3 regions of the Bradyrhizobium sp. FW305-F6 genome follow, and region 1 is predicted to be linked to each of the others. Evidence: predicted binding sites of a transcription regulator. Region 1 holds the regulator's gene; each other region holds the start of a gene.
The links. Region 1 encodes PhoB, which activates phosphate uptake and scavenging genes when phosphate is short. Its sites were predicted from a motif close to TGTCATNNANCTGTCAT; they were not measured.
Positions count from the first base shown of each region.

Region 2: the regulator PhoB is predicted to act here: its motif matches at 6,835-6,851, upstream of AC3WLX_RS11835 (UDP-2,3-diacylglucosamine diphosphatase).
Region 3: the regulator PhoB is predicted to act here: its motif matches at 4,380-4,396, upstream of AC3WLX_RS04110 (DUF47 domain-containing protein).

Region 1 is NZ_JBYSYD010000002.1:1,707,713-1,717,526, reverse strand. It holds gene AC3WLX_RS19505 (lysylphosphatidylglycerol synthase domain-containing protein) at 1-600, shown strand, start outside; gene AC3WLX_RS19500 (ATP-binding protein) at 633-1,931, shown strand; gene pstS (phosphate ABC transporter substrate-binding protein PstS) at 2,077-3,090, shown strand; gene pstC (phosphate ABC transporter permease subunit PstC) at 3,317-4,306, shown strand; gene pstA (phosphate ABC transporter permease PstA) at 4,311-5,156, shown strand; gene pstB (phosphate ABC transporter ATP-binding protein PstB) at 5,153-5,974, shown strand; gene phoU (phosphate signaling complex protein PhoU) at 5,986-6,702, shown strand; gene phoB (phosphate regulon transcriptional regulator PhoB) at 6,726-7,433, shown strand; gene AC3WLX_RS19465 (GcrA family cell cycle regulator) at 7,666-8,178, opposite strand; gene AC3WLX_RS19460 (aspartate aminotransferase family protein) at 8,638-9,814, shown strand, end outside.
Region 2 is NZ_JBYSYD010000002.1:121,702-131,515, reverse strand. It holds gene AC3WLX_RS11870 (xanthine dehydrogenase family protein molybdopterin-binding subunit) at 1-1,719, shown strand, start outside; gene AC3WLX_RS11865 (cytochrome c) at 1,817-2,263, shown strand; gene AC3WLX_RS11860 (cystathionine gamma-synthase family protein) at 2,504-3,787, shown strand; gene AC3WLX_RS11855 (CHRD domain-containing protein) at 3,862-4,281, opposite strand; gene AC3WLX_RS11850 (c-type cytochrome) at 4,429-5,352, shown strand; gene AC3WLX_RS11845 (Lrp/AsnC ligand binding domain-containing protein) at 5,362-5,607, opposite strand; gene thiD (bifunctional hydroxymethylpyrimidine kinase/phosphomethylpyrimidine kinase) at 5,736-6,536, shown strand; gene AC3WLX_RS11835 (UDP-2,3-diacylglucosamine diphosphatase) at 6,875-7,687, shown strand; gene AC3WLX_RS11830 (glycosyltransferase family 4 protein) at 7,701-8,744, shown strand; gene AC3WLX_RS11825 (threonine/serine dehydratase family protein) at 8,807-9,790, shown strand.
Region 3 is NZ_JBYSYD010000001.1:829,058-838,871, forward strand. It holds gene AC3WLX_RS04090 (UCP034077 family protein) at 1-302, opposite strand, end outside; gene AC3WLX_RS04095 (peptide chain release factor 3) at 507-2,129, opposite strand; gene sugE (quaternary ammonium compound efflux SMR transporter SugE) at 2,286-2,600, shown strand; gene AC3WLX_RS04105 (inorganic phosphate transporter) at 2,593-3,597, opposite strand; gene AC3WLX_RS04110 (DUF47 domain-containing protein) at 3,693-4,337, opposite strand; gene AC3WLX_RS04115 (branched-chain amino acid ABC transporter permease) at 4,494-5,462, opposite strand; gene AC3WLX_RS04120 (branched-chain amino acid ABC transporter permease) at 5,464-6,327, opposite strand; gene AC3WLX_RS04125 (ABC transporter substrate-binding protein) at 6,403-7,623, opposite strand; gene AC3WLX_RS04130 (ABC transporter ATP-binding protein) at 7,678-8,424, opposite strand; gene AC3WLX_RS04135 (ABC transporter ATP-binding protein) at 8,417-9,172, opposite strand; gene AC3WLX_RS04140 (very short patch repair endonuclease) at 9,455-9,814, opposite strand, start outside.

The DNA.
Region 1 (9,814 bases):
GTGCTCGGTCTCGGCATCGCCTATCACCCGGAGGCCGCCGCTTCGATCGACCAGCTTCCGCCCTGGCTGAACCGGACTCTGGCGCTGATGATCATCGTGGCGCTAATCGGCTACGTGGTCTGGGTCTGGACCCAGCCGCGGGTGGTCGGCCGCGGCCCCTGGACCGTGGTGCTGCCGGGCGGCCCGCTGACGCTGCTTCAGATCGCGATTGGCATCGTCGATCTCGGCTTCTGCGCGCTGGCGATGTATGTCCTGGTGCCGGACGAGCCCCATGTCGGCTTCGTCGTGGTAGCGGTGATCTTCGTCTCTGCCACCCTGCTCGGTTTTGCCAGCCATTCCCCGGGGGGGCTCGGCGTGTTCGACGCCGCCATGCTGGTCGGCCTCTGGCAGATGGACCGCGAGGAGCTTCTGGGCGGCATGCTCCTGTTCCGCATCCTGTATTATCTCTCCCCCTTCGTCCTGTCTGTAATCTTGCTGACGCTTCGAGAAGTTATCATCGGCGCACGTTCGAAGCGCCTGCAACAGGCGGCGCTCAAGCTCGACCCCGGCCCGGCGCGTGAAGCCGCCTATGCGAGAGAGCGCAGCGACGGCGGCGCCTGACCGGCGCAACGCCTCAAGGAGAAGCCGCCCAGATGGCGATCGACGCCCCATCTTCTCCCCCCGCCCAGCCCTGGTCCGACCGGCTGCGGCACTCGACCATCATCCTGATCGCCGCGGCGCTGGCGCTGTCCATCGTGGTCTCGCTGGGCGAATTGTCGGCGCTGCACGCCGCGATCGTGTTCCTCTGCATCGCAGCAGCAGCCCTGATCCCGTGGCGGCTGCATGATCCCGCGGCCTCCCGCGACGACGTCAGGCGCATCAACCCGGTCGAGAGCGCGGCGGTGGCCGCGGTGGTTGCCGGCATGCCGGATCCGGCGGTGCTGCTCGACCGCGCGGGTCGCGTCATCCATCTCAATGCCGCCGCCGCCCAGCTCGCGCCGGCACTGCGCCGGAACGAACTGGCCCAGTTCGCACTGCGCTCGCCGGAGATCATCACGGCGCTGCGCGAGGCGATCGCGACCACCGAGGCGCGGCGCGCGACCTATCTGGACCACGTTCCGGTCGATCGCTGGATGGAGCTGATGATCACGCCGGTGCCGGTGCCGACCAGCTTCGGCGGCGCCGACAAATGCATGCTGATGACCTTCCACGACCAGACGCCGCTGCGCCGGGTCGAAGAGATGCGCGCCGACTTCGTCGCCAACGCCAGCCACGAGCTGCGCACGCCGCTCGCCGCGCTGTCGGGCTTCATCGACACGCTCCAGGGCCAGGCCAAGGACGATCCCAAGGCCCGCGAGCGCTTCCTCGGCATCATGCACAACCAGGCCACCCGCATGGCGCGCCTGATCGACGATCTCTTGTCGCTGTCGCGGGTCGAGCTGTCCGCCCATGTCCGGCCCGACACCCTGGTCGATCTCATCCCGATCATCCGCCAGGTCGCCGACGGGCTCGAGCCGCTGGCGCGCGAGCGTCAGGTCGAGGTCGAGATCCAACTGCCGGACCCACCGGTGATGATTGCGGGGGACCGTGAGGAGCTGCTTCGCCTGTTCGAGAACCTGATCGAGAATGCGCTCAAATACGGCGCCTCGGGCGGACGCGTCATCGTGTCGCTGAATCAAGCCCCGGCCGCTGACGGAACTCAGGAAATCCGGATCATGGTCCGCGATTTCGGCCCGGGCATCGCTCCGGAACATCTGCCACGGCTGACCGAGCGGTTCTACCGGGTCGATGTCGGCGACAGCCGCTCGCAGGGCGGCACCGGGCTCGGATTATCGCTGGTGAAACATATTCTTAACCGTCATCGCGGCCGGCTTCTGATCGAAAGCGTGCCCAAACAGGGCGCCACCTTCACCGCTTGTTTTCCTCAGGGAAAGGCTCCCGTCGCGAGCTGAAATCTCAGTGATTTCAATGGATTGACTGTGTCATCCAACTGTCACGTAACCTTCGTAAAAGCACAGCGGTCCGCTCCTAAACGGGGCGGCGCGGGGAGCGCGATCGGGCGCTGATGGCGCTTCGCTCCCCTGTATGGAGACCAGCATGAATTTCATCAAGACGATGGTCGCTGTCGGCTTGGTCGCCGCATCGACGACGGTGGCGCTTGCCGCTGACATCACGGGTGCCGGCGCGACCTTCCCGTTCCCGCTCTATTCGAAGTGGGCTGACGCCTACAAGAAGGAGACGGGCAACGGTCTGAACTACCAGTCGATCGGTTCCGGTGGCGGCATCAAGCAGATCCAGGCCAAGACCGTGACCTTCGGCGCGAGCGATATGCCGCTCAAGTCCGAGCAACTTGAAAAGGATGGAATGATCCAGTGGCCGCAGGCGATGGGTGCCTTGGTGCCGGTCGTCAATCTCGAAGGGATCAAGTCGGGCGAGCTGGTGTTTTCTGGTGAGTTGCTGGGCGACATCTATCTGGGCAAGGTCAAGACGTGGAATGACCCAGCGATCGCCAAGCTTAACCCCAAGGTGAAGCTCCCCTCGGACGCCATCACCGTCGTGCGTCGCTCGGACGGCTCCGGCACCACGTTCATCTGGACCGATTTCCTTTCGAAGACCAATGCCGAGTGGAAGACGAAGGTCGGTGCCGGTACCGCCGTCGAGTGGCCAGCGGGTGTAGGCGCCAAAGGCAATGAAGGCGTCGCGGGCAATGTCAGCCAGACCAAGAACTCGATCGGCTATGTCGAGTATGCCTATGCCAAACAAAACAAGCTGACCTACGGTGCCCTGATCAACAAGGCTGGTAAGACCGTGCAGCCGACCGTTGCGGCCTTCCAGGCTGCAGCCGCCAATGCCGACTGGGCCGGCTCCAAGAATTACTATGTGATCCTGACCGACCAGCCGGGCGAAACGTCGTGGCCGATCACGGGTGCGACCTTCATCTTGATGCACAAGGATGCGACCGACAAGGCGGCATCCCAGGAAGCCATCAAGTTCTTCAAGTGGGCGTTCGAGAAGGGCGACAAGATGGCGGAGGAGCTCGACTACATCCCGATGCCCGACTCGGTCGTGAAGCAGATCGAGAAGACGTGGTCGTCGGAAATTAAGAGCTGATTGCACCGTCGCGAAGCTCGCGCCCCGTATTTCCGGGGCGCGAGTGAAGCGAGAGAGCCCGGAGCCTTCGAGATTCCGGGTCCGTTGGGAGTATCTCCCATCGGGCCGCGCACCTCGCGGGCCCGGTTAAACTTTCCCGAGCGCGCGGGACAGATTGTCGACATGACCGCCTCTATTGGCGGCGTGTATATGGCGTGACGTAAAATAGGGGATCGGCGTGGCTGAGATGGCTGTCGAGAGCAATGTAATTGATGCTGCCGGACCGTATGACCGCGCCAAGGCGTTGAGCGCGTTCAAGCTGGGTGACGTCACCTTCTACTGGATCACGCGGCTTTCTGCGATCTCGGTGCTGCTCATTCTCGGCGGCATCATCATTTCGCTGATCGTGGGCGCCTTCCCGGCGATCAAGGAATACGGCCTGTCGTTCCTGTGGACGCAGCGTTGGGCCCCTTCGGCCGATCCGCCTGTGCTTGGCGCGCTCGGGCCGATGTACGGCACGCTCGTCACCTCCTTCATCGCGATGCTGATCGCCATTCCCGTCGGTCTCGGCATTGCGATCTTCCTCACCGAGCTCTGTCCGCAATGGCTGCGCCGCCCGATCGGCATGGCGATCGAACTGCTCGCCGGCATTCCCTCGATCATCTACGGCATGTGGGGCTTCTTCGTGCTGGGCCCGTTCCTGGCCAACACCTTCCAGCCATTCATGATCAGCGTGTTCGACGGCGTTCCCGTGCTGGGCGCGATCTTCGCCGGTCCCCCGTCCTATCTCAGCCTGTTCAACGCCGCGCTGATCCTCGCCATCATGGTGCTGCCCTTCATCACCTCGATCTCGGTTGACGTTTTCAAGACGGTGCCGCCGGTGTTGAAGGAAGCCGCCTATGGGGTCGGCTGCACCACGTGGGAAGTCGTCCGCAGCGTGGTGATCCCCTACACCCGCGTCGGCATCATCGGCGGCGTCATGCTGGCGCTGGGACGCGCGCTCGGCGAGACCATGGCGGTGACCTTCATCATCGGCAACTCGTTCCGGATCTCCTCGTCGATCTTCGCCCCGGGCACGACGATTTCGGCGGCGATCGCCTCCGAGTTCGCCGAGAGCGACGGCCTGCACCAGTCCGGCCTGATCCTGCTCGGTCTGCTCCTGTTCGTGCTGACGTTCTTCGTGCTCGCAGCCGCCCGATTGATGCTGATGCGCCTCGAAACCAAGGCCGGGAAGTGAAGCCATGAACCCGATCTATGCACGCCGCCGCCGCGGAGACATCATCATTCGCGGTCTCTGCATCGCAGCCGCCGCGTTCGGCGTCACCTGGCTCGCGCTGATCCTGGTCACGCTGTTCTACAACGGCCTGGCCGGGCTCAGCTTCCAGGTCTTCACCGCCGACACGCCGCCGCCCGGATCGACCGAGGGCGGCCTGCGCAACGCCATCGTCGGCTCGTTGATCATGACCGCGATCGGCGTCGGCATCGGCGCGCCGCTCGGCATGTTCGCGGGCACCTATCTTGCCGAATACGGCCGCAACGACAAGCTGACCTCGGTGATCCGCTTCATCAACGACATTCTCCTGTCGGCGCCTTCGATCATCATTGGCCTCTTCATCTATGGCGCGGTGGTGGTGCCGATGCGCGGCTTCTCGGCGATTGCAGGCGCGTTGGCGCTCGCCGTCATCGTGATCCCGGTCGTGGTGCGCACCACGGAGGACATGTTGCTGCTGGTGCCGAATCCGCTGCGTGAAGCCGCCAGCGCGCTGGGACTGCCGCGCTCGCTGGTGATCAAGCGCATCGCGTATCGCGCGGCACGGGCCGGCCTGATCACCGGCGTGCTGCTCGCCACCGCACGCGTCGCCGGCGAGACGGCGCCGCTGCTGTTCACTGCGCTCTCGAACCAGTTCTTCAGCCTGGGCCTGGACAAGACGATGGCCAACCTGCCGGTGACCATCAACAATTTCGTGCAGAGCCCCTACGCCTATTGGAAGCAGCTCGCCTGGAGCGGCGCGTTGTTGATTACCCTGACCGTGCTTGCCCTTAACATTGGCGCGCGCATCATCGGCGCCGAGAGGACTCCGAAATGAGTGAAATGTCTGTTTCCGTCAGTGCGCCGACCGTTCACCCCGGCTCGCAGCCGCTTCCCGAGGCGCCCGCCAAGGTCACGGCGCGCAACCTCAACTTCTACTATGGCGATCACCACGCGCTGAAGAACATCAACCTGGTGCTCGGCGCCAACCGCGTCACGGCCTTCATCGGCCCGTCCGGCTGCGGCAAGTCCACCCTGCTGCGTATCTTCAACCGGATGTACGATCTCTATCCGGGCCAGCGCGCGGACGGTCAGCTGTTGCTCGACCAGACCAACATCCTCGACCCCAAGCTCGACCTCAACCTGCTGCGCGCGCGCGTGGGCATGGTGTTCCAGAAGCCGACGCCGTTCCCGATGACGATCTACGAGAACATCGCCTTCGGCATCCGTCTCTACGAGAAGATCTCGAAATCCGAGATGGACGGCCGGGTCGAGAAGGCGCTGCGTGGCGGCGCGCTGTGGAACGAGGTCAAGGACAAGCTCAACGCCTCCGGCCTCTCGCTCTCCGGCGGTCAGCAGCAGCGCCTCTGCATTGCCCGCACCGTCGCGGTGCGGCCCGAGGTGATCCTGTTCGACGAGCCCTGCTCGGCGCTCGATCCGATCTCGACCGCCAAGGTCGAGGAGCTGATCCAGGAACTGTCCGAGAACTACACGATCGCGATCGTCACCCACAACATGCAGCAGGCGGCGCGCGTCTCCGACAAGACCGCCTTCATGTATCTCGGCGAGCTGATCGAGTTCGACGACACCAGCAAGATCTTCACGTCGCCGACAGACCGGCGCACGCAGGATTACATCACCGGCCGGTTCGGCTGAGGAGACGGAACATGGGTTCTGAACATACCGTAAAGGCCTTCGACAGCGACCTCCAGGAACTCACGCGCCTGGTCGCCGAAATGGGCGGCATCGCCGAACGCATGATCGTCGATTCCGTCGACGCGCTGATCCGCCGCGACGTCCCGCTCGGCCAGCGCGTCGTCGCCACCGACACCGATATCGACACGCTGCAGAAGCGCATCGAGGAGCGCGCGGTGCTCACGATCGCCCGCCGCCAGCCGATGGCGGTGGACCTGCGCGAGATCGTCGGCGCCATGCGCGTCGCGACCGATCTCGAGCGCATCGGCGACCTCGCCAAGAACATGGGCAAGCGCGTCGCAGCACTGGAGACGGACTTCCACCCGCTGAAGCTGTTCCGCGGCCTGGAGCACATGACCGACCTCGTGCAACAGCAGGTCAAGTCGGTGCTGGACGCCTATGCCGCGCACGATTTGCCGGCGGCGATGGCGGTGTGGAAGGGCGACGAGGAAGTCGACGCGATCTGCACCTCGCTGTTCCGCGAGCTCCTCACCTACATGATGGAGGATCCGCGCAACATTTCGTTCTGCATCCACCTGATGTTCTGCGCCAAGAACATCGAACGGATCGGCGACCATGCCACCAACATCGCCGAGACCGTGTTCTACATGATCGAGGGCCAGGCGATCACCGACAAGCGGCCGAAGGGCGACATGACGACCTTCGCCACGACGATACCGAATACCTGAAGACCTTAAGGAGCGACGACACCATGGGCGCACGCATTATGGTGGTTGAGGACGAGGAAGCTCTCACAGAGCTTCTTCGTTACAACCTCGAAGGCGACGGCTATGACGTCGAGACGGTGATGCGCGGCGACGATGCCGATACCCGCCTCAAGGAGCACATTCCCGACCTGATCGTGCTCGATTGGATGCTGCCGGGCCTGTCGGGCATCGAGCTGTGCCGGCGCCTGCGCACCCGCCCGGAGACCAAGCAGCTGCCGATCATCATGCTCACCGCGCGTGGCGAGGAGAGCGAGCGGGTGCGGGGACTTGCGACCGGCGCCGACGATTACATCGTCAAGCCGTTCTCGGTGCCGGAGCTGCTCGCCCGCGTGAAGGGCCTGCTCAGGCGCGCCAGCCCCGAGCGGCTCGCCACCGTGCTGGCCTATGGCGACATCGAGCTCGACCGCGACAAGCGCCGCGTGGCACGCTCGGGCCGGCCGATCGACCTCGGCCCGACCGAATATCGCCTCCTGGAGTTCTTCCTGGAGCATCCCGGCCGCGTGTTCTCGCGCGAGCAGCTGCTCGACAGCGTCTGGGGACGCGACATCTACATCGACGAGCGCACCGTCGACGTCCATATCGGCCGCCTGCGCAAGCTGCTCAACCTAGGCCGCGAGCAGGACCCGATCCGCACCGTCCGCGGCGCCGGCTACGCGCTGGACGATCGCTTCGCGAAGGCGGAGCAGACCTGAGTTTCTTGATCTCGGATTAGCGAGCTGCGGCTTCAATCTCGCCGTCATCCCGGGGCGCGCGCAGCGCGAGCCCGGGATCCATAACCACAGGACGAGGTTTGGCGAAGACTCGGAATGACCATCTCGCGCAACGACTGCGCCCTGTGGCTATGGATCCCCGCCTTTGCGGGGATGACACCGAGTTACTGGAGCCGTGATCGCTTCACGACTGCCATCAGGTAGATTAACGAACTCACCGCGTGCCCGGCTTTGGTGCTGCGCGGCGCCGGTCCGCTGCGGGCTGATAGGCCACGCGCGAATGCTGGGCGCAATAGGGCAGGCCGGAGAGCGCCTTGCCGCCGCAGAAGAAGAAATCCGGGCTCGAGGGATCGCCGACCGGCCAGTGGCAGGTCGCCTCGTTCAATTCCAGCAGCGACAGCCGCTGGCTCATCGGCACCACGTTGTCGTAGGTGACAGGCTCTGCCTCCACCTCGACCTCGAAGGCCTGCGCCAGCGCGGTGTTGCCGCGCGCGACGGGCCGCGTCACCCGCATCATGTGCTGCGCGGGCCGCGCCTTCCGCGGCCGCGGCGCTGCCGATGACGGGCTCTTGGCGCGACCGGACAGGCCGAGCCGGTGCACCTTGCCGATCACGGCGTTGCGGGTCACATTGCCGAGCTCCGCCGCGATCTGGCTGGCCGAAAGTCCGGCCTCCCAAAGCTTTTTCAGCTGCTCGACGCGATCATCGGACCAGGTCAAAACCGTCATTGCACCCTTTCCCTCGCTGCGCGCCTGCCATCCTGGGGCCTTCGCAGCGAATGCCTAAGCCGTGAAAAACCCGTGCCGCCAGAATCCCTTAAGGCTCGCCGGGCGCGCTCAAGACGCCCGAACGTTACGCCGGTACATGAGGACTCTTGGGATCAGAACTGCTGCACGAGATGTCGTATCTGACAGTCCAAACGCTACAATATGGCGTGACTCTCGCGCAAGAGTCCGCAGACTCGCTTCCACATGTTCCGTAGTGAAAACCCCGCAAAATCGGCACCGCAAGACTACGGATTCAGCGTTTCGCGAGGCTTTCCGGGTGGCATTGACACCCGTCTTGCCAAGCATAAGATAGTGCCACGTGCCGCCCTTAAAAGGCGGCACGTTTCGTTTTCCGGGGCCGGTCAGTGGTGCGTTGCGCAATGCGCGCGTCATACCGTCCGCAACATTCAAGTGGCCGTCATGACTAACAGCGCAGCGCCGCATTTGCTCCCCGTCTTCGCCAGGGCCGACCTCGGTTTCGAGCGTGGCGAAGGCTGCTGGCTGATCGCCACCAACGGCGATCGCTATCTCGATTTCACTTCGGGCGTGGCGGTGAATGCGCTTGGTCATGTTCATCCGGAGCTTGTCAAGGCCGTGCAGGAGCAGGCGACGAAGCTCTGGCACATGTCGAACCTGTTCCAGAGCCCGGACGGCGAAAAGCTCGCGGCGCGCCTTTGCAACGAGAGCTTTGCGGACTTCGTCTTCTTCTGCAATTCCGGCGCGGAGGCGCTGGAAGGCGTGATCAAGCTGGTGCGCCACCATCACTTCTCCAAGGGGCATCCGGAGCGCTATCGCCTCATCACCTTCGAGGGCGCCTTCCACGGTCGCACGCTGGCGACGCTCGCTGCGACCGGATCTGCAAAATATCTCGAGGGCTTTGGTCCGCCCATGGACGGCTTCGACCAGGTGCCGCATGGCGATCTGGAGGCTGTGAAGAAGGCGATCGGCCCGCACACCGCCGGCATTCTCATCGAGCCGATCCAGGGCGAGGGCGGCGTTCGTTCTGCGCCTGCCGGCTTCCTGAAGGCGCTGCGCGAGCTCTGCAACGAGCGCGGCCTCCTGCTCGCCTTCGATGAGGTGCAGACCGGCATGGGCCGCACCGGCGATCTCTTCGCTTACAAGCGTACCGGCGTCACACCCGACGTGATGTCGCTGGCCAAGGCGCTCGGCGGCGGCTTCCCGATCGGCGCGGTGCTGGCGACCGCGGAGGCGGCCGCCGGCATGGGGCCCGGCTCGCACGGCTCGACCTTCGGCGGCAATCCGCTCGCGATCTCGGCCGCCAATGCCGTGCTCGATGTCATGCTCAAGCCCGGCTTCTTCGACCATGTGCAAAAGATGTCGCTGCTGCTCAAGCAGAAGCTCGCCTCCGTTGTTGACCGACACCCCGGCATCGTCAGCGAGGTGCGCGGCGAGGGGCTCTTGGTCGGCATCAAGGCGGTGGTGCCCTCCGCCGATCTGGTTGCGGCGTTGCGCGCCGAAAAACTGCTCACCGTCGGTGCCGGCGACAATGTCGTGCGCTTCCTGCCGCCTTTGATCGTCACTGAAGCCGAGATCGAGGACAGCGTCATCAGGCTCGAACGTGCCTGCACTGCGATCT
Region 2 (9,814 bases), 1.6 Mb from region 1:
CTGGAGACGCGCGCCGCGGTCTGCGAGTACGATGCCAAGCGCGACCATCTGACGCTGACGATCGGCAGCCAGGGCAGCCACCGCCTGCGCGACATCCTCTGCCAGAACGTGCTCGACATCCCCACCGACAAGATGCGGGTGATCTGCCCCGACGTCGGCGGCGGCTTCGGCACGAAGCTGTTCCCCTATCGCGAATACGCGCTGATGGCGGTTGCAGCCAAGAAGCTCAAGAAGACGGTGAAATGGGCGGCCGACCGCACCGAGCATTTCATGGGCGATGCGCAGGGCCGCGACAACGTCACCACCGCCAAGATGGCGCTGGCCGAGGACGGCAAGTTCCTCGCGATGGATTGCGACCTGATGGGCGACATGGGTGCGTATCTGTCGACCTTCGGGCCCTACATCCCGCATGGCGGTGCCGGCATGCTGCCGGGCCTCTACGACATCCAGGCGTTCCACTGCCGGGTGCGCACGATCTTCACCAACAGCGTGCCTGTCGATGCCTATCGCGGCGCGGGCCGTCCTGAAGCGGCCTATGTCATCGAGCGCCTGGTCGATGCCTGCGCGCGAAAGCTCGACATGACGCCGGACGCCATCCGCCGCAAGAACTTCATCCCGCCGAAGGCGCTGCCCTACAAGACGGCCACGGGCAAGGTCTATGATTCCGGCGACTTCGCCGCGCATCTCAAGCGCGCGATGGAGATCGCGGAATGGAAGGAATTTCCCAAGCGCGCCAAGCTCGCCAAGAAGAGCGGCCTGATCCGCGGCATCGGTCTTGCGAGCTACGTCGAGATCTGCGGCACCATGGGCGAGGAGACCGCCCATGTGCGGATGGACCCCAACGGCGACATCACCGTGCTGATCGGCACGCAGTCGAGCGGGCAGGGCCACCAGACCGCCTATGCGCAGATCGTCGCCGAGCAGTTCGGCGTTGCCCCGGAGCGCGTCCACGTCCACCAGGGCGACACCGACGAGATCAAGACCGGCCTCGGCACCGGCGGCTCGGCCTCGATTCCCTCGGGCGGCGTCAGCGTCGAACGCGCCACGCGCGAGCTCGGCCAGAAGCTGAAGGAGATCGCGGCGCAGGCGCTGGAAGCGAGCGCCGGTGACCTCGAAATCTCGGAAGGCGTTATCCGCATCGCCGGTACCGACCGCTCGATTTCCTTTGCCGATCTCGCCAAGCGGCCCGGCGTCGATCCGTCGAAGCTGAACGGAAGCGCGACCTTCGCCAGCGCCGACGGTACCTATCCGAACGGCACCCATGTGGCTGAGGTCGAGATCGATCCGGCCACCGGCATCATCAAGATCGTCAACTACGTGATCGTCGACGATTTCGGCAAGACGCTCAATCCGCTGTTGCTTGCGGGCCAGGTGCATGGCGGCGCCATGCAGGGCATCGGCCAGGCGCTGATGGAGCAGGTGGTGTATGGGCCGAATGACGGGCAGCTCATCACCGCGACCTTCATGGACTACGCGCTGCCGCGCGCGGCGGACGGGCCTGCCTTCGTGTTCGAGACCAACAACATCCCCTGCAAGACCAATCCGCTGGGGGTGAAGGGGGCGGGCGAGGCCGGCGCGATCGGCTCCTGCCCGGCGATTGTCAACGCCATCGTCGATGCGCTCTGGCGCGAGTATAAGATCGACCATATCGACATGCCGGCGACGCCGGAGCGGGTGTGGATCGCGATCCACGAGCATCACCGGCGGCACAGCCTGTGAACGGTGACCTTCCCCGCGGACGGAATAAACGTCCGCCGCGGGGGTCTATTGATGTGGCCGATCTCCCAAGAACTCGGCGAGCCGGAGAAAAATCCCGATGAAACGTACGATTGTCGCAGGCACCCTGCTGCTGGGTGCGGGCGCCGTGATGGCGCAGCAGGAGATTGCCGTCCAGCAGGACAATCTGATGCGATCGATCGCCAAGAACCAGTACGGTGTCCTGCAGAAGATGAGCAAGGGCGATATCCCCTTCGACAAGGCAGCTGCCGATCAGGCCATCGCCGCCATCGAAGCCGATGTTGCCAAGATCGCCAAGATATTCGAGATCAATCCCAAGCAGGACGTGGTGAACGCGACCTACGGCTCCTCACCGAAGGTCTGGCAGAACAAGGCCGATTTCGATTCTAAGATTCCGCCGGTGCAAAAAGCGATCGCCGACGTCAAAGGCAAGATCACCGATAACGCAAGCCTGAAAGCGGCCTACACCTCGATCAACGACCGCTGCAACGATTGTCACGAAACCTATCGTGTGAAGTTGAAATAACGGGGCGACGAGGACGCGGTGAAGGGGCGGTTGCGAAGGCAGCCGCCTTTTTTGCGTGTCAGTGAGCCGCGGCGAGGCAGTAATTCTGTCCGCAAGGTCTGACGGATCGCTTTGAGAGCGGCTATCTTTGCACCAACGGCCGTGCGTTCATACGAGACGATGCATCCTCCTCCCGACACGCTTAGGACATCAGGGAGTTCCAACGCACGGCGAGCACCTCAATCAACAGCGAGACAGGCCATGGTAAAACCGTTCCCGTCGAAGACCCATATAGGCAACCACATGCTGCATCCGGAAACCCTGATGCTGACCTATGGCTATGATCCGCAATTGTCGGAGGGCGCGATCAAGCCGCCGGTGTTCCTGACCTCCACCTTCGTGTTCAAGACAGCCGAGGACGGGCAGGACTTCTTCGACTACGTCGCCGGCAGGCGCGAGCCGCCGGAAGGCATGGGCGCGGGCCTGGTCTATTCGCGCTTCAATCACCCCAACAGCGAGATCGTCGAGGACCGGCTCGCGATCTACGAGCGCACCGAGAGTTGTGCGCTGTTCTCGTCCGGCATGGCGGCCATCGCCACCACGATCCTGGCCTTCGTCCGCCCCGGCGATGTCATCCTGCACTCCCAGCCGCTCTATGGCGGGACGGAAACCCTGCTGACGAACACGCTCGCACGCCTGTCGATCGGCGCCGTCGGCTTTGCCGACGGCGTCGACGAGGCGGCGGTCAGGCAGGCCGCGGAGGAAGCCATGGCCAAGGGCCGGGTTTCGATGATCCTGATCGAGACGCCCGCCAATCCGACCAACGGGCTGGTGGACGTCGCAATGATGCGCCGGATCGCCGAAGTGATCGGAAAGGAGCAAGGCGCCACGCCGATAATTGCCTGCGACAACACGCTGCTCGGGCCGGTGTTTCAGCGGCCGATCGAGCATGGCGCGGATATTTCGCTGTACTCGCTGACGAAATATATCGGTGGTCACTCCGACCTGATCGCGGGCGCCGCGCTCGGCTCGAAGGCGATCATGAAAGGCATCAAGGCGCTGCGTGGTGCCATCGGTACCCAGCTCGATCCGCATTCCTGCTGGATGATCAACCGCTCGCTTGAGACGCTGAGCCTGCGCATGGAGAAGGCCAACGACAATGCGCGTCTGGTCGCGGACTTCCTGCGCGATCATCCGAAGGTGGCGAAGGTCCACTACCTCGGTCATCACGCGGAGGCTTCGCCGGCGGGGGGTGTGTTCGCGAGGCAATGCCTGGGGGCGGGCTCCACCTTCTCCTTCGACATCGCCGGCGGCAAGGAGGCCGCAGTGAAGTTTCTCAACGCGCTGCAGATCCTCAAGCTGGCGGTCAGCCTCGGCGGAACGGAATCGCTCGCGAGCCTGCCCGCGACCATGACCCATTCCGGCGTGCCCGCCGACATCCGCCAGAAGATCGGCGTGCTCGATTCCACGATCCGGCTGTCGATCGGCATCGAGAACCCGTCGGACCTGATCGCCGACCTCACGCAGGCGTTGAACGCGGCTTGAGGGCATCGGGAATCGAAAAGGCCGGGCGCGCCCTCCGTCGCGCCCGGCCTCTCCGTGAAGTGCAGCCCTGAGGCTTACTTCGTCACCTGGCCGCGGATCTCGCCGCCCGGGTTCGCCGCCGTGTGGATGTTGATGTAGTATTTGCCGCCGAGCAGATCGGAGGCCTGTGCGTCCGTGAGGGTCGCTTCACCCTTGACCGGGCTCGAGGCCGCATTCGGGATCGGGACGGCAACGCCGGCGTTCTTGCCGGCCTCGGCCGGACCATGGAAATGCGCGGCGGTGGCGGGGCCGGAGAGGCCGGAATAGGTGACCGTCCAGGACAGCTTCTTGCTGGCGGCATCGTAGTCCAGATCGGCCGTTCCGGTGGCGCTGCTGGTGTTGGGGGGAACTTCGGACTTGCCGTCCAGGGTCGCCTTCAGTTTCTCCGCGCCGGCCGGGGCGGCGAAGGCAACGGCAGCTCCGAGTGCCAGTATGGCAAGAACGGCTTTGGTCATGGGTCTCTCCCTGTTGAGGCCTGATTGCCCTTCAAACAGTATGTCATGCGATTTATTCCGGCATGGCAGCTGGCGGTCTAAAATATTCGTGGTTGGCTCGGGCGCAACATGACCCTTAAGTTCGCGCGCTCACGATGGAATGATCGAATGCTGCTACGAACGCTTTTTGCCGCCGTGATCGCCGCCGGCGCGGCGTTCGCCCTCTATTGGTGGTTGACCGCCCCGGCCGTGCTGGCCTTGCCGGCGCCGAGCCGCAGCCCCGACCTCGCCAACGGGCAGGAACTGTTCAACGCCGGCGGCTGCTCATCCTGTCATGCCACCCCCAACCAGCCCGATCGCCTGCGGCTTGGCGGCGGGCTGGCGATCGGCTCGCCGTTCGGGACTTTCTATGGGCCCAATATTTCTCCCGATCCGGCCGATGGGATCGGCCGCTGGAGCGAGGCCGATTTCGTCAACGCCGTGATGCGCGGCGTCTCGCCCACGGGCACGCACTATTTTCCCGCGTTTCCCTACACGTCCTATCGTCTTGCCAGCATCGATGACGTCCGCGACCTCTTTGCCTATCTGAAGACGCTGCCGCCGGTGTCCGGCAAAGTGCGCGACCACGCGCTGCCGTTTCCCTTCAACATTCGCCGCAATCTCGGCATCTGGAAACAGCTGTTCATGGACACTGCGCCGTTCGTCGCGGACGCCGCACGTTCGCCGCAATGGAATCGCGGCGCCTATCTCGTCAACGGGTTCGGCCATTGCGCCGAATGCCACAGCCCGCGCAATGCGCTCGGCGGCATCATCGGCAGCCAGCGCTTTGCCGGCGGGCCCAATCCGGAAGGCGAGGGCTGGGTGCCCAACATCACGCAGCAGGGCATCGGCAACTGGAGCGAGAAGGATATCGCGGATTTTCTCGAGACCGGCGACATGCCCGAGGGCGACAGCGCGTCGGGCGCGATGCGGGCGGTGATCAAGAATCTGGCGCAACTGACGGCGGAAGACCGCGCCGCGATGGCCGTGTATCTGAAGTCACTTCGGCCGGTGCAGGGACCGACACCGCCCCAGCGCCAGCAAGGCAGCTGAGCCGCAACGCTAGCCCGTGCCGAACGCCTTGAAGGTGATGATGGTGAGGGTGTCCTGGATGCCCGGCAGAACCTGCACCTTCTCGTTCACGAAATGACCGATGTCGGTATCCTTGTCGACGTAGAACTTCACCAGGAGGTCGTATTGGCCGGCCGTGGAATAGATCTCGGAGGCGATTTCGGCTTCGGCAAGCGCATTGGCCACCGTATAGGACTGGCCGAGCTTGCATTTGATCTGAACGAAGAAAGGAACCATCGCGGACACTCCGAAAGCGTAGTCTTCCGGCTAATAGGCCAAAACCGGCCGGATTTAGCAAGCGTGCTTGCTGGGTTCGGCGCGAGCTTGCTAAGACGGGTGATGGCTCGAAAACGCGGAAAATCGTCATGACGACCCCGGTCGCACTCACCATCGCCGGCTCCGATTCGAGCGGCGGCGCCGGGATCCAGGCGGACCTGAAGACCTTCGCCGCGCTCGGCGTCTACGGCGCCTCCGTGATCACGGCATTGACGGCGCAGAACACGCGCGGCGTCACCGGCATTCACGCGGTGCCAGCCGGGTTCGTCACCGCGCAGATCGACGCGGTGTTCTCCGATCTCGACGTCGGCGCGGTGAAGATCGGCATGGTGGCCCAGGTCGCCAGCATCGATGCGATCGCGGCCGCGCTGTCGCGCTGGAAGCCGCGGCATATCGTGCTCGATCCCGTGATGGTGGCGACATCAGGCGACCGCCTGCTCGCCAGTGAAGCCGTCGATGCCCTGCGCACCAGGCTGATCCCGCTGGCATCGGTGATCACGCCCAATCTGCCCGAGGCCGCGGCGCTGCTCGACGAACAGGTCGCGGCGAGCGAGGCGGAGATCGAAAGCCAGGGACGGCGGCTGCTGGCGCTGGGCTGCCGTGCGGTCCTGATCAAGGGCGGACACGGCGAGGGCGCGGAGAGCATCGACTATCTCGTCGGCACGGACACCGTGATCGCGCTCGCCGCGCCGCGCATCGCCACCCGCAACACCCACGGCACCGGCTGCTCGCTGTCCTCGGCCGTCGCGGCGGGGCTGGCCAAGGGCGAGGATCTGGAGACCGCCGTGCGCAATGCCAAGGCCTGGATCAGCGCCGCGATCGCAGCCGCCGACCGCTTCAGCGTCGGTCACGGCCACGGGCCGATCCACCATTTCCACAGGTTCTACTGATCCGTTTCACCCTCCCCTGGAGGGGGAGGGTCGGCTCACATTGAGCGCAGCGAGATGTGAGACGGGGTGGGGTGAAGGCCTCTCCGCGTCTGACAGTGCCCTAGAGGAGAGATCACCCCACCCCGCTCGCGCTGCGCGCGATCGACCCTCCCCCTCCAGGGGAGGGTAAGAGTTCATCTCTGGCTCCGGGGTCTCGCGCACCCCTGCGACCCCATGTCGCCTGATTGTCGCATGCGACTGATATTCGCGGGGAGGGCGAGGCGAGGTTTGATTCGTATCTGAGGGCGCCTCAAGGGTTGGTCATCCCCCTGTCACGGGACATTGTTACAGGCTGGCGCATGGGAAGTTACGATGTGAGTGACGAGAGCCCTGAGCGGCGCTTTCGCACGTTGTTCATCTCCGACGTTCATCTCGGAGCCCGCGGTTCTCAAGCCGATCTTCTGCTCGACTTCCTGCGCTACCACGACGCCGAGACCATCTATCTGGTCGGCGACATCGTCGATGGCTGGGCGCTGAAATCGAGCTGGCACTGGCCGCAATCGCACAACGACCTCGTCCAGAAGTTGCTGCGCAAGGCCCGCAAGGGCGCCAAGATCATCTACATCCCCGGCAATCACGACGAGTTCCTGCGCAACTATTACGGCACGCATTTCGGCGGCATCGACGTGGTCGAGAACACGGTTCACGCCGGCGCGGACGGCAAGCGCTATCTCGTCATCCACGGCGACATCTTCGATCTCGTGGTGCAGAACGCGCGCTGGCTCGCCCATCTCGGCGACAAGGCGTACGACTTCGCGATTCAGATGAACCGCCTGGTCAACTTCTTCCGCCGCCTGTTCGGCGTGCCCTATTGGTCGCTGTCGCAATGGGCCAAGCAGAAGGTCAAGAACGCCGTCAACTATATCGGCGCGTTCGAGCAGGCACTCGCCGCCGAGGCGAGGCGGCACGACGCCGATGGCGTGATCTGCGGCCACATCCACTACGCCGTGATCCGCGACGAGGGCGGCATCCGCTACATGAATTGCGGCGACTGGGTCGAGAGCTGCACGGCGCTGGTCGAGCACGACGACGGTCATTTCGAGATCATCACCTGGGCGGATCATTTGCAGAAGCCGGCGGCGGTTCCGCAGGTTGCAGCCCGAGCTGCATGACAGAGGCCGCCTGATGCGCATCCTGGTCGCGACCGACGCCTGGCACCCGCAAGTCAATGGTGTGGTTCGGACGCTGACCAAGCTCGCCGACGCCGCCAAGGGATTCGGCGTCGAATTCACGTTCCTGACGCCGCAATCGTTCCGCACCTTTGCGATGCCGAGCTATCGCGACGTGCGGCTCGCCATGCCGCGTCCGGCGCGCATTGCGAAGCTGATCGAGGAAGCAAGCCCCGACAGCATCCACATCGCGACGGAAGGGCCGATCGGCCTGATGGTCCGCCGCTATTGCCGCCAGCGCAGGCTGCCGTTCACGACCAGCTTTCATACCCGCTTCCCCGAATATGTCCGTGCCCGCGTGCCGGTACCGGGCTCGCTGATCTGGCGGGCGCTGCGCCGCTTCCATAGCCCCAGCCGCGCCGTGATGGCGGCGACGCCTGCGCTTGCGCGCGAACTCACCGAGCGCGGTTTCGACAATGTCGTTCTGTGGCCGCGCGGCGTGGATACGGCCCTGTTCCATCCTCGCGTGATCGATCTCTGCCTGCCCGCACCGGTGTTCCTGTCGGTCGGCCGGGTCGCGGTGGAGAAGAATCTCGAGGCGTTCCTCGCGCTCGATCTGCCCGGCACCAAGGTGGTCGTCGGCGACGGCCCCGCGCGCGCCTCGCTGGAAGAGGCCTATCCCGATGCGATCTTCCTCGGCGAGAAGCACGGCGAGGAACTGGCGGACATCTATGCGGCGGCCGACGTGTTCGTGTTCCCCAGCAAGACCGACACTTTCGGCCTGGTCCTGCTGGAGGCGCTCGCCAGCGGGCTGCCGGTAGCGGCCTTCCCGGTGAAGGGCCCGCGCGACGTGATCGGCGGCGCGCCGGTGGGCGCACTCGATCACGATCTGCGCAATGCCTGCTTCGCCGCACTCGACATCAGCCGTCAGGACTGTGTTGAATTCGCCGCGAATTGTACTTGGGAGGCCTCGGCGCGCGTCTTCATCGACAGCATTTCGGCGGTCGGCGCGGTGCTGCCCGGCCGTATCGGGGCGGAACAGCCACTCCGGGTGGCCTGAGCGGGAGGATCCTCTCGCGGAGGTGTCTTGCCCGGCCCTCATCGGCCGCGATAACATCAGCCATGACCGAACAGCTCCTCCCGATCGGCCCCGCCGATATCGACGCGGCAGCGCGCGTGATCGCGCCCTACGCCATCCGCACCCCGCTGTTGTCCTTTCCCGTGCTCAACGAGCGCGTCGGTGCGAAAGTCTTCCTGAAGCCCGAGATGCTCCAGCGCACCGGCTCGTTCAAGTTCCGCGGCGCCTTCAACAAGGTGTTCTCGATCCCGCAGGACAAGCGCGCCGGCGGCGTCGTCGCGTTCTCCTCCGGCAACCATGCCCAGGGCGTGGCGGCGGCGGCAAAGATCCTCGACATGCAGGCCACCATCGTGATGCCCGCCGATGCGCCGCTGTCCAAGCGCGAGCGCACCAAGTCCTACGGCGCCGAGGTCGTGCTGTACGACCGCGACCGCGACGACCGCGAGGCGATCTCGCGCGGCATCGCCGAGAAGCGTGGCGCGACGCTGGTCAAGCCCTATGACGATCCCTTTGTGATTGCGGGGCAGGGCACCGCCGGCCGCGAGATTGCGGAGGACATGGCGACGCTCGGTCTTGCCCCTGATATCGTGGTGGCCCCGGCCTCCGGCGGCGGCCTGATCGCGGGCGTCGCGACCGCGATCAAGGCGCGCTATCCGCGCGCCGAAATCGTGGTGGCCGAGCCCGAAGCCTTCGACGACCACGGCCTGTCATTGACGGCTGGCCATCGTGAGCCGCACGCACCGGCGGGCCGCACCATCTGCGATGCGCTGATGGCGCTGATCCCCGGCGAGATGACCTTTGCGATCAACAGCAAGCTGCTCGCGCGTGGCGTCACGGCGTCGGACAAGGAAGTCGGCGCGGCCGTCGCCTTCGCCTATCGCGAGCTGAAGCTCGTGGTGGAGCCCGGCGGCGCGGTGGGCCTTGCCGCGCTGCTCGCGGGACGCCTGGATGTGACGGGGAAGAACGTCGTCATCGTGCTGTCCGGCGGCAATGTCGATGCAGAATTGTTCGCGGAGCTGGTGGCGTAGCTGTCATTCCGGGGCTCGCGAAGC
Region 3 (9,814 bases), on a different contig from region 1:
GCGGCGAAGAGGTCACCGATCGTGTCGAGATCGTGATCGGGCTTTTGGTATTTGGCGCGATCGGCTTCGGAGGGAACGCTCTGGATCGTGAGCTGGAGATTCTGGCCGTAAGGATAGTCAATCTCCGGGATGCAGGGGCCGGGCTCCAGCGGGCTGCAGTAGGACGGCGTGCAGGGCTCGCCGTCGAGTACGCTGCACGGCTCGTGCGAGAACGGAATCGGATTGATCTGGCGGGGTCGCGCGTCGGCAGCGGCGGCGGTCGAGATCGCCAGCATGAGGATGACGAGAATGCTGCGCCACATCATGCGAACGTGGTATCGCGAATGGACACGTCAAGCCTAGACGCGTTCACATGCGCGCGTTTAACCCCGGTGTCGTCGCCCGGCTTGACCGGGCGACCCAGTACTCCGTGACGGCAATGATTGAATCGATGGGCTGCGGCGTACTGGATTCCCCGCCTTCGCGGGGAATGACGGCGGAGCGTGGAGCCGGCGGATCGCCCGCCCCTACCCCTTCTTCTTGACGTCCTTGACGTTGCTGAACTCGATGCCCTCGGCACGTTCCTTGGTGTAGCCGAGATAGAACTCATTCCGGGCGAGATAGACGGGATCGCCGTCGACGTCGTCCGCGATGCTGGAGGTATTAGCGGCGATGAAGGTGTCGAGCTTCTTGCGGTCGTCAGAGGAAACCCAGCGCGCCAGCTGGAACTCGCTGACCTCGAACTCGACCGGGAGCGAATATTCCGCCTCCAGCCGCGCCTTCAACACGTCGAGCTGCAGAGCGCCGACCACGCCGACGAGTGCCGGGGCGCCGTCGCGCGGGCGGAACACCTGCACCACGCCCTCCTCCGACATCTGCTGCAGCGCTTCCTTCAGCTTCTTCGCCTTCATCGCGTCGGTGAGACGGACGCGGCGGACGATTTCCGGCGCGAAGCTCGGCACGCCCACGAAGTTGAAATCCTCGCCTTCGGTCAGCGTGTCGCCGATCCGCAGCGTGCCGTGGTTGGGGATGCCGACGACGTCGCCCGCGAAAGCCTCGTCCGCCACCGAACGATCCTGCGCGAAGAAGAATTGCGGGCTCGACAGCGGCATGCTCTTGCCGGTGCGCACCAGCTTGGCCTTCATGCCGCGGCTGAGCTTGCCGGAGCAGAGCCGCGCAAAGGCGATGCGGTCGCGGTGGTTCGGATCCATGTTGGCCTGGATCTTGAACACGAAGGCGCTCATGCGCGGATCGGTGGCCTCGACCTTGCGTTGGTCGCTGTCCTGCGCGCGCGGCTCGGGCGCGAACTTTCCGAGCCCTTCCAGGAGGTCGCCAACGCCGAAATTGCGCAGCGCGCTGCCGAAATAGACCGGCGTCAGATGGCCTTCGCGGAAGGCTTCGAGCTCGAACGGCTTCGAGGCCTCGGTGACCAGCTCGAGCTCGTCCTTCACCGCGGAGACGTCGAGATTGGCGTTGAGCTTGGCCAGCTCCTCGATCGCGATCTGCTGGGCCGCGCCGGTCTTGGCGCCGCCGCCTTCGAGCAGGCGCACGCCGCCATTGACGACGTCATAGGTGCCGAGGAAGTCGCGGCCGCGGCCGACCGGCCAGGTCATCGGCGTGGTATCTAGCGCCAGCGTCTTCTCGATCTCGTCGAGCAGCTCGAACACGTCGCGGCTCTCGCGGTCCATCTTGTTGATGAAGGTGATGATCGGGATGTCGCGCAGGCGGCAGACCTCGAACAGCTTGCGGGTGCGCGCCTCGATGCCCTTGGCGGCGTCGATCACCATCACCGCCGAATCGACCGCGGTGAGCGTGCGATAGGTGTCTTCCGAAAAGTCCTCGTGGCCCGGCGTGTCCAGGAGGTTGAAGACGAGGCCTTCGAATTCGAAGGTCATCACCGACGTCACGACCGAGATGCCGCGCTCGCGCTCGATCTTCATCCAGTCCGAGCGGGTGTTGCGCCGCTCGCCCTTGGCCTTGACCTGGCCGGCGAGATTGATCGCGCCGCCGAACAGCAGCAGCTTCTCGGTCAGCGTGGTCTTGCCGGCGTCAGGATGGGAGATGATCGCAAAGGTCCGCCGCCGCGCCACTTCGGCGGCAAGCGGGGAACGGGCCGGCGATTCGGCGGTATTGGCGGCGATGTCGGACATGGCGGGAGCGTGTGGCAGGGAAAACGGGCCTGATCAAGCCTCATTTGGTGATTGCGGAGGCGTCCGGCCAGCCCCATATCGGCTTTGGGGAGGACGGCCTCCCCGCCATCAGCACAGCAGCCGCGGGGACGACCCTGCCATGAATGGAGGGTCGTCATGGCCTGGAGCATCCTGTTCGTTGCCGGTCTTCTCGAGATCGTCTGGGCCATCGGGCTGAAATACACCGAGGGCTTCAGCAAGCTGGTGCCATCCGTGGTCACGCTCGCGGCCATGGCCGGCAGCGTCATCCTGCTCGGACTTGCGCTCAAATCACTGCCCGTTGGAACCGCCTATGCAGTCTGGACCGGCATCGGGGCGGTCGGCACCGCGACGCTCGGCATGGTCCTGTTCGGCGAGCCGGCCACCGCGCTCCGGCTTGCCAGCATTGGGCTGATCGTTGCAGGCATCATCGGGCTGAAGCTCGTCACTTGAAGATCTCGACCGCCCACCAGGTCAGCGCTGCGACGATGGCCGAGGCCGGGATGGTGATCACCCAGGCGTAGACGATGGAGCTGGCGACGTTCCAGCGCACCGCGGAGACGCGGCGGGCGGCCCCGACGCCGACGATGGCACCGGTGATGGTGTGGGTGGTCGAAACGGGAACCCCGAGATAGGTGGCCATGAACAGGGTCGCGGCGCCCCCCGTCTCGGCGCAAAAGCCCTGCATCGGCGTCAATTTCGTGATGCGCAGGCCCATGGTGCGGACGATGCGCCAGCCCCCCATCAACGTGCCCAGCGCCATCGCTGCTTGGCAGGACAGCACCACCCAGAACGGCACCGAAAACTCGCTGCCGAGATGGCCCTGCGAATAGAGCAGCACCGCGATGATGCCCATGGTCTTCTGCGCGTCGTTGCCGCCGTGGCCGAGCGAATAAAGCGAGGCGGAGGCGAATTGCAGGATGCGGAAGGCGCGATCGACCGCGAACGGCGTCGAGCGCACCGAGGCCCAAGACACGATCGCCACCAGCATCATCGCGAGCAGGAAGCCGACGAGGGGCGAGAGCACGATGGCCAGCACCGTCTTGGACAGGCCGCTCCATACGGCCGCGGAAATGCCCGCCTTGGCCAGGCCGCCGCCGACGAGGCCGCCGATCAGCGCGTGCGAGGACGAGGACGGGATGCCCAGCGCCCAGGTCACGAGGTTCCAGACAATGGCACCGACGAGCGCGGCAAAGATCACCTGCGCGTCGACGACCGCGGGATCGATGATGCCGGTGCCGATGGTCTGGGCGACGTGCAGGCCGAACACCAGGAAGGCGATGAAATTGAAGAAAGCGGCCCAGAACACCGCGTATTGCGGCCGCAGCACGCGGGTCGAGACGATGGTCGCGATCGAATTGGCGGCGTCGTGCAGGCCGTTCAGGAAGTCGAACAGCAGCGCGACGGCGATCAAGCCGACCAGGATGGGAAGACCCAGCGCAGCATCCACGGCGGCCAGCCTCAAAGTTGGCGCATGATCTCCGCGCAAACGCGTCTTGCGTTTGTCGCGAAGGAAAACCGCTGCACACTTTTCCGGATCATGCGCTAAACCTGCTCGATGACGATGCTGTTGATCTCGTTGGCGACGTCGTCGAAGCGGTCGGCGACCTTTTCGAGATGGTCGTAGATCTCGGCGCCGACGATGAAGTCCATCGCATTGCCCTCGCGATGCTTGAGGAACAGCTCCTTCAGCCCGATGTCGTGGAGGTCGTCCACCCGTCCCTCCAGCTTGCCGAGTTCTTCGGTGATGGCCGTGAGCATGGCGACGTTCGGGCCGATCGACTGCATCAACGGCAGCGCGCGCCCGACCAGATTGGCGCATTCGATCAAGAGCCCGCCGATCTCGCGCATGGGCGGCTCGAAGCTGCGGACCTCGAACAGCATGACGGCCTTGGCCGTCTGCTGCATCTGGTCGATGGCATCATCCAGCGACGTGATGAGGTTCTTGATGTCGCCGCGGTCGAACGGGGTGATGAAGGTGCGGCGCACCGCCGTGAGCACCTCCCGGGTGATGTTGTCGGCGTCGTTCTCGAACTGGTTGACGCGCTGGCAGTAAACCGGCGTCTCCTCGCCTCCGTTGAGCACGCCCTGGAGCGCAATCGCGCCCTGGATCACGGTCTGGGCATGCCGGTCAAACAGGTCGAAGAACCGCTCTTCCCTGGGCAGGAACGCACGAAACCATCGCATCATGGGGATAGGCTACCGGTTGGAAATGGCCAGGCCCCAAGGGGCCGTCACAAAACTGTCATAGACCATTTACGATCCGCGCGCGTGTCATCTCATGCCCGCGGAGCCGGGTCATCCACCGCTTTCAGATGGCCGCCAATCCGATTGTAAATCAGCTACTTAAAGCGACCGCCGGAAGTAATGCGCGATTTCTCCGACGACGCCGCGGCGGAAAGTGAGCACGCAGATCACGAAGATCGCGCCCTGGATCACCGTCACCCACTGGCCGAAGCCCGCCAGATATTGCTGCATGGCGATGATCACGAAGGCGCCCACCACGGGACCGAAAATGGTTCCGAGACCGCCGACCAGCGTCATCAGCACGACCTCGCCCGACATCGTCCAGTGCACGTCGGTAAGCGAGGCGTTCTGTGCCACGAACACTTTCAGCGAGCCGGCAAAGCCGGCCAGCGTGCCTGACAGGACGAAGGCAAGGAACTTGTACTGGTCGGTGCGGTAGCCGAGCGAGATCGCCCGCGGCTCGTTCTCGCGGATCGCCTTCAGGACTTCGCCGAACGGCGAGTTGATGATGCGGAAGATCAGGAGGAAGCCGGCGAGGAAGCCAGCCAGCACCACATAGTACAGCACCGTGGGCTTGGAGAGATCAAGGACGCCGAACATCAGACCTTGGGGTATGCCCTGGATACCGTCCTCGCCGTGGGTGAACGGCGCCTGGAGGTAGATGAAGTACAGGAGCTGCGACAGCGCCAGCGTGATCATCGAGAAATAGATGCCCTGGCGGCGGATCGAGATGTAGCCCGTGATGATCGAGAGCACGAAGGCCGCGGCGATGCCGACGAGAATGCCGAGCTCGGGCGGAAGCGCCCAGACCTTCAGCGCATGCGCGCTGCAATAGCCGGCGGTCCCCAAGAACATCGCATGGCCGAACGACAACAGGCCGCCATAGCCGATCAAGAGATTGAAGGCGCAGGCGAGCAGCGCGAAGCAGAGCGCCTGCATCACGAAGAATGGGTAGACGCCGGTGAAAGGTACCGCGGCCAGCAGCAGCGCCATCAGCAAGAACACGATCATCTCGTCGCGCACCGCGCGCGGGGCTGCCGGCAGCGTGTCGTCCGTCAGGGTTGTCATCTCAGGCCGCCCTTCCCGTCAATCCCGTTGGCTTCACCAAGAGCACCAGCACCATCAGCACGAACACGACGGTGTTGGAGGCCTCGGGGTAGAAATATTTGGTCAGGCCCTCGATCACCCCGAGCGCGAAGCCGGTGATGATGGAGCCCATGATCGAACCCATGCCGCCGATCACGACCACCGCGAACACGACGATGATAAGGTCGGCGCCCATCAGCGGCCGCACCTGGTTGATCGGCGCCGAAAGCACGCCGGCGAGCGCGGCGAGGCCGACGCCGAGCCCGTAAGTGAGCGTGATCATGCGCGGAACGTTGATGCCGAAAGCGCGCACCAAGGTCGGGTTTTCGGTGGCGGCACGCAGATAGGCACCGAGCTGCGTCTTCTCGATCAGGAACCAGGTGGCAAGACACACCACCAGCGAGAACACCACGACCCAGCCGCGGTAGATCGGCAGGAACATGAAGCCGAGATTCATGCCGCCCTTGAGTTGGTCCGGAATCGCGTAAGGCAGGCCGGAGGAGCCGAAATAGTTCTGGAACACGCCCTGGACGATCAGCGCGATGCCGAAGGTCAGCAGCAGGCCATAGAGGTGATCCAGCCCGGTCAGCCATTGCAGCATGGTCCGCTCCAGGATCATGCCGAAGACGCCGACGATGATGGGCGCCAGCAACAGCGCCCACCAGTAGTTGATGCCGCCGAGGTTCAACAGGAAATAGGCGACGAAGGCGCCCATCATGTAGAGCGCGCCATGGGCGAAATTGATGATGTTGAGCATGCCGAAGATCACGGCTAGCCCGAGACTGAGCAGCGCGTAGAACGAGCCGTTGATCAGTCCCACCAGTAGCTGAGCGTAGAGAGCCTGCATCGATCCCGCACCCGGTCCCTTCTATTCCTCAAAAACAGGCCGGTGCCGTCGCGCGCCGGCCTGCATCGTTCAACGTTACTTCTTCACCAGCGGACAGGCGCTTTCCGACAGCGGCCGGAAGGCCTGGTCGCCGGGCGTCGTGCCGATCAGCTTGTAGTAATCCCAGGGCCCCTTGGATTCCTCGGGCTTCTTGACCTCGAACAGATAGGCGGGATGGAGCTTGCGACCGTCCACGCGGATCGTTCCCTTGCCGAACAGCGCGTCATCCGTCGGCATCTCCTTCATCTTGGCGACCACCTTGGCCCCGTCATGAGGATTGCCGCCCATCGCCTCCAGCGCCTTGAAATAATGCAGCAGGCCCGAATAGACGCCGGCCTGCACCATCGAGGGCATCGCCTTGTTCTTCATGCGCTCGGAGAAGCGCTTGGAGAACGCGCGCGTGCCGTCGTTCATGTCCCAATAGAAGGTCTCGGTGAAGTTCAGGCCCTGCGCCACCTTCAGACCGAGCGAGTGCACGTCGGTGATGAAGAGCAGCAGGCCCGCAAGCTTCTGGCCGCCCGAAACGATGCCGAACTCGGCGGCCTGCTTGATGGTGTTGGTGGTGTCGCCGCCGGCATTGGCCATGCCGATGATCTTGGCCTTAGAGGCCTGCGCCTGCAGCAGGAACGACGAGAAGTCGGCAGTATTCAGGGGATGCTTGACGTTCCCGATCACCTTGCCGCCCGACTTCACCACGACCGCAGCGGTGTCGCGCTCGAGGGCGTGGCCAAAGGCGTAGTCCGCGGTGAGGAAATACCAGGTGTCGCCGCCCGCCTTCACCAGCGCCTGCCCGGTGCTGTTGGCGAGCATATAGGTATCATAGACCCAATGGACCGTGTTCGGCGAGCATTGCGCATTGGTGAGATCCGACGTCGCCGCACCCGTGTTGATCAGGATGGAATTCTTCTCTTTGACGAGGTTGTTCACCGCCAGCGCGACGCCGGAGTTCAGGACATCCATGAAGATGTCGACCTTCTCGACGTCGATCCATTGCCGAGCGATCGTGGAGGCGATGTCGGGCTTGTTCTGATGGTCGGCGGAGATCAGGTCGAGCTTCCAGCCCTTGGCAGCGAGCCCGGAATCCTCGATCGCCATCTGTGCGGCGACGGTCGAGCCAGCGCCACCGAGGTCGGCATAAAGTCCCGAATTGTCGGTCAGCACGCCGATCTTGATGTTCTTGTCCTGCGCGACCGCGCCGCCTGCCGCGCCGAGCGCCAGGGCCGTCCCAAGCAACATTGCCGAAATGCCGTGTCTCATAATCCGCCTCCCAATATCGCTTTAATGGATACTCTCAATCGTCCGCCTGCACGGCTACACACCAAGATAGGTGTGCAGCTTGTCCATGTTGGCGGCAAGCTCCGAATTGGAAAACCCGTCAATGATCTTGCCGTGCTCGACCACATAGTATCGGTCGGCCACGGTCGAGGCGAAGCGGAAGTTCTGCTCGACCAGGAGGATCGTGAAGCCCTCTTTCTTGAGCCGCGCGATGGTGTGGCCGATCTGCTGGATGATGACGGGCGCAAGGCCCTCGGTCGGCTCGTCCAGCATCAGGAAGCTCGCGCCGGTACGCAGGATCCGCGCGATCGCGAGCATCTGCTGCTCGCCGCCCGACAGCTTGGTGCCCTGGCTGTTCAGCCGCTCCTTCAGGTTCGGAAACAGCTCGAAGATCTGCTCGAGCGGCAATCCGCCCGCGCGGACCACCGGCGGCAGCATCAGATTCTCCCGCACGTCGAGGCTGGCGAATATTCCCCGCTCCTCCGGGCAGAAGGCGATGCCCATGCGCGCGATCCTGTCCGAGGTTGCGCGGATGATCTCCTGGTCGTTGAACTTCACCGAGCCGGTGCGCTTGCCGATGATGCCCATGATCGACTTCAGCGTGGTCGTCTTGCCCGCGCCGTTGCGCCCGAGCAGGGTGACGACCTCGCCCGCGTTCACGTCGAAGTTGATCCCGTGCAGGATGTGAGACTCGCCATACCACGCTTCGAGATTGCGGACTTGCAGGATGTTCCCGCCGGCAGCAGCCTTGGCCGGAGCCTCGGCGATCGCAGTGTCAGCCATGACCGGCTCCCAGATAGGCTTCCTTGACGCGCTCGTCCTTGGTGAGCTCGGAGTAATGGCCCTGCGCGAGCACCTGCCCGCGCGTCAGCACGGTGATGATGTCGGAGAGGTTGGCCACGACGCTCAGATTATGCTCGACCATCAGGATGGTGTATTTCGCGGAGATGCGCTTGATCAGCGCCGCGATCTTGTCGATGTCCTCGTGGCCCATGCCCGCCATCGGCTCGTCCAGCAGCATCATCTCAGGGTCGAGCGCGAGCGTGGTTGCGATCTCCAGTGCGCGTTTGCGCCCGTAGGGCATCTCGACGGCGGGCGTCTCGGCAAACTCGCTGAGGCCGACATCGCTGAGCAGTTCGCGCGCGCGATCGTTGAAACGGTTGAGGACGGACTTGGAGCGCCAGAAGTCGAACGACGAGCCGTGCTGGCGCTGCAGCGCGACGCGGACGTTCTCGAGCGCGGTGAGATGCGGAAACACGGCCGAAATCTGGAACGAACGAACCAGGCCCATGCGGGCAACGTCGGCCGGCGCCATCGCCGTGATGTCCTGACCTTTGTACAGGATTTTCCCGGCTGACGGCTTGAGAAACTTGGTCAAAAGGTTGAAGCAGGTCGTCTTGCCGGCCCCGTTCGGGCCGATCAACGCATGAATGCTCCCACGGCGAACCTTGAGCGCAACGTCGCGGACGGCGAAGAAGCCCGCGAACTCCTTGGTCAAGCCTTCCGTTTCGAGAATGAACTCATCGGCCAAACAGATTTCCCCCCTGCCCGCGCCGCGATGGCGACGCTGGGCTCTCCTTACACTTTGTATTTCAGCAGGCCAACCGGTCTCTCTACGACGGTGCCTCCCGCGAGGGGAATATGGCAGACATCGCAACGATTAGGCAATTCTTTGAGAAGCCAATCGCCAAGCATCCAGCGGCACCATTCCCTCTAAAGAGCTCTCGTGCCAACGCTTGACTTGTTCACTATTTGTTCTAATCTGCTATCAAGCTATGAAGCCTGGGGGCTGCACGTGAAGGCATCAGATCCGCTACCGTTCGCTACGTACAGACAAGTTCAAAAACCGTCTCAGCTTTCTGGCCAGCTGATCGACATCCGCCAATTCGCATTCCCAAACTACAAGCGCCCGCCAACCCAGCGCCTCTGTCTCCGCCAAGATGCGCAAATCTCGCGAAACATTCTTAGACAACTTGGCGCTCCAAAACGAGCGCCGGGTCTTAGGCAGGCTTCCCTTTCGGCATCCCGCGTGGTGATGCCAGAAGCAGCCATGGACGAAAATCACCTTTTTACGCGAACGAAAAATGAGGTCAGGAGTGCCCGGCAAACCCGCAGCATGCAGCCGAAATCTAAATCCCATGCCATGTACCAAGCGCCGCACTTTCATCTCGAT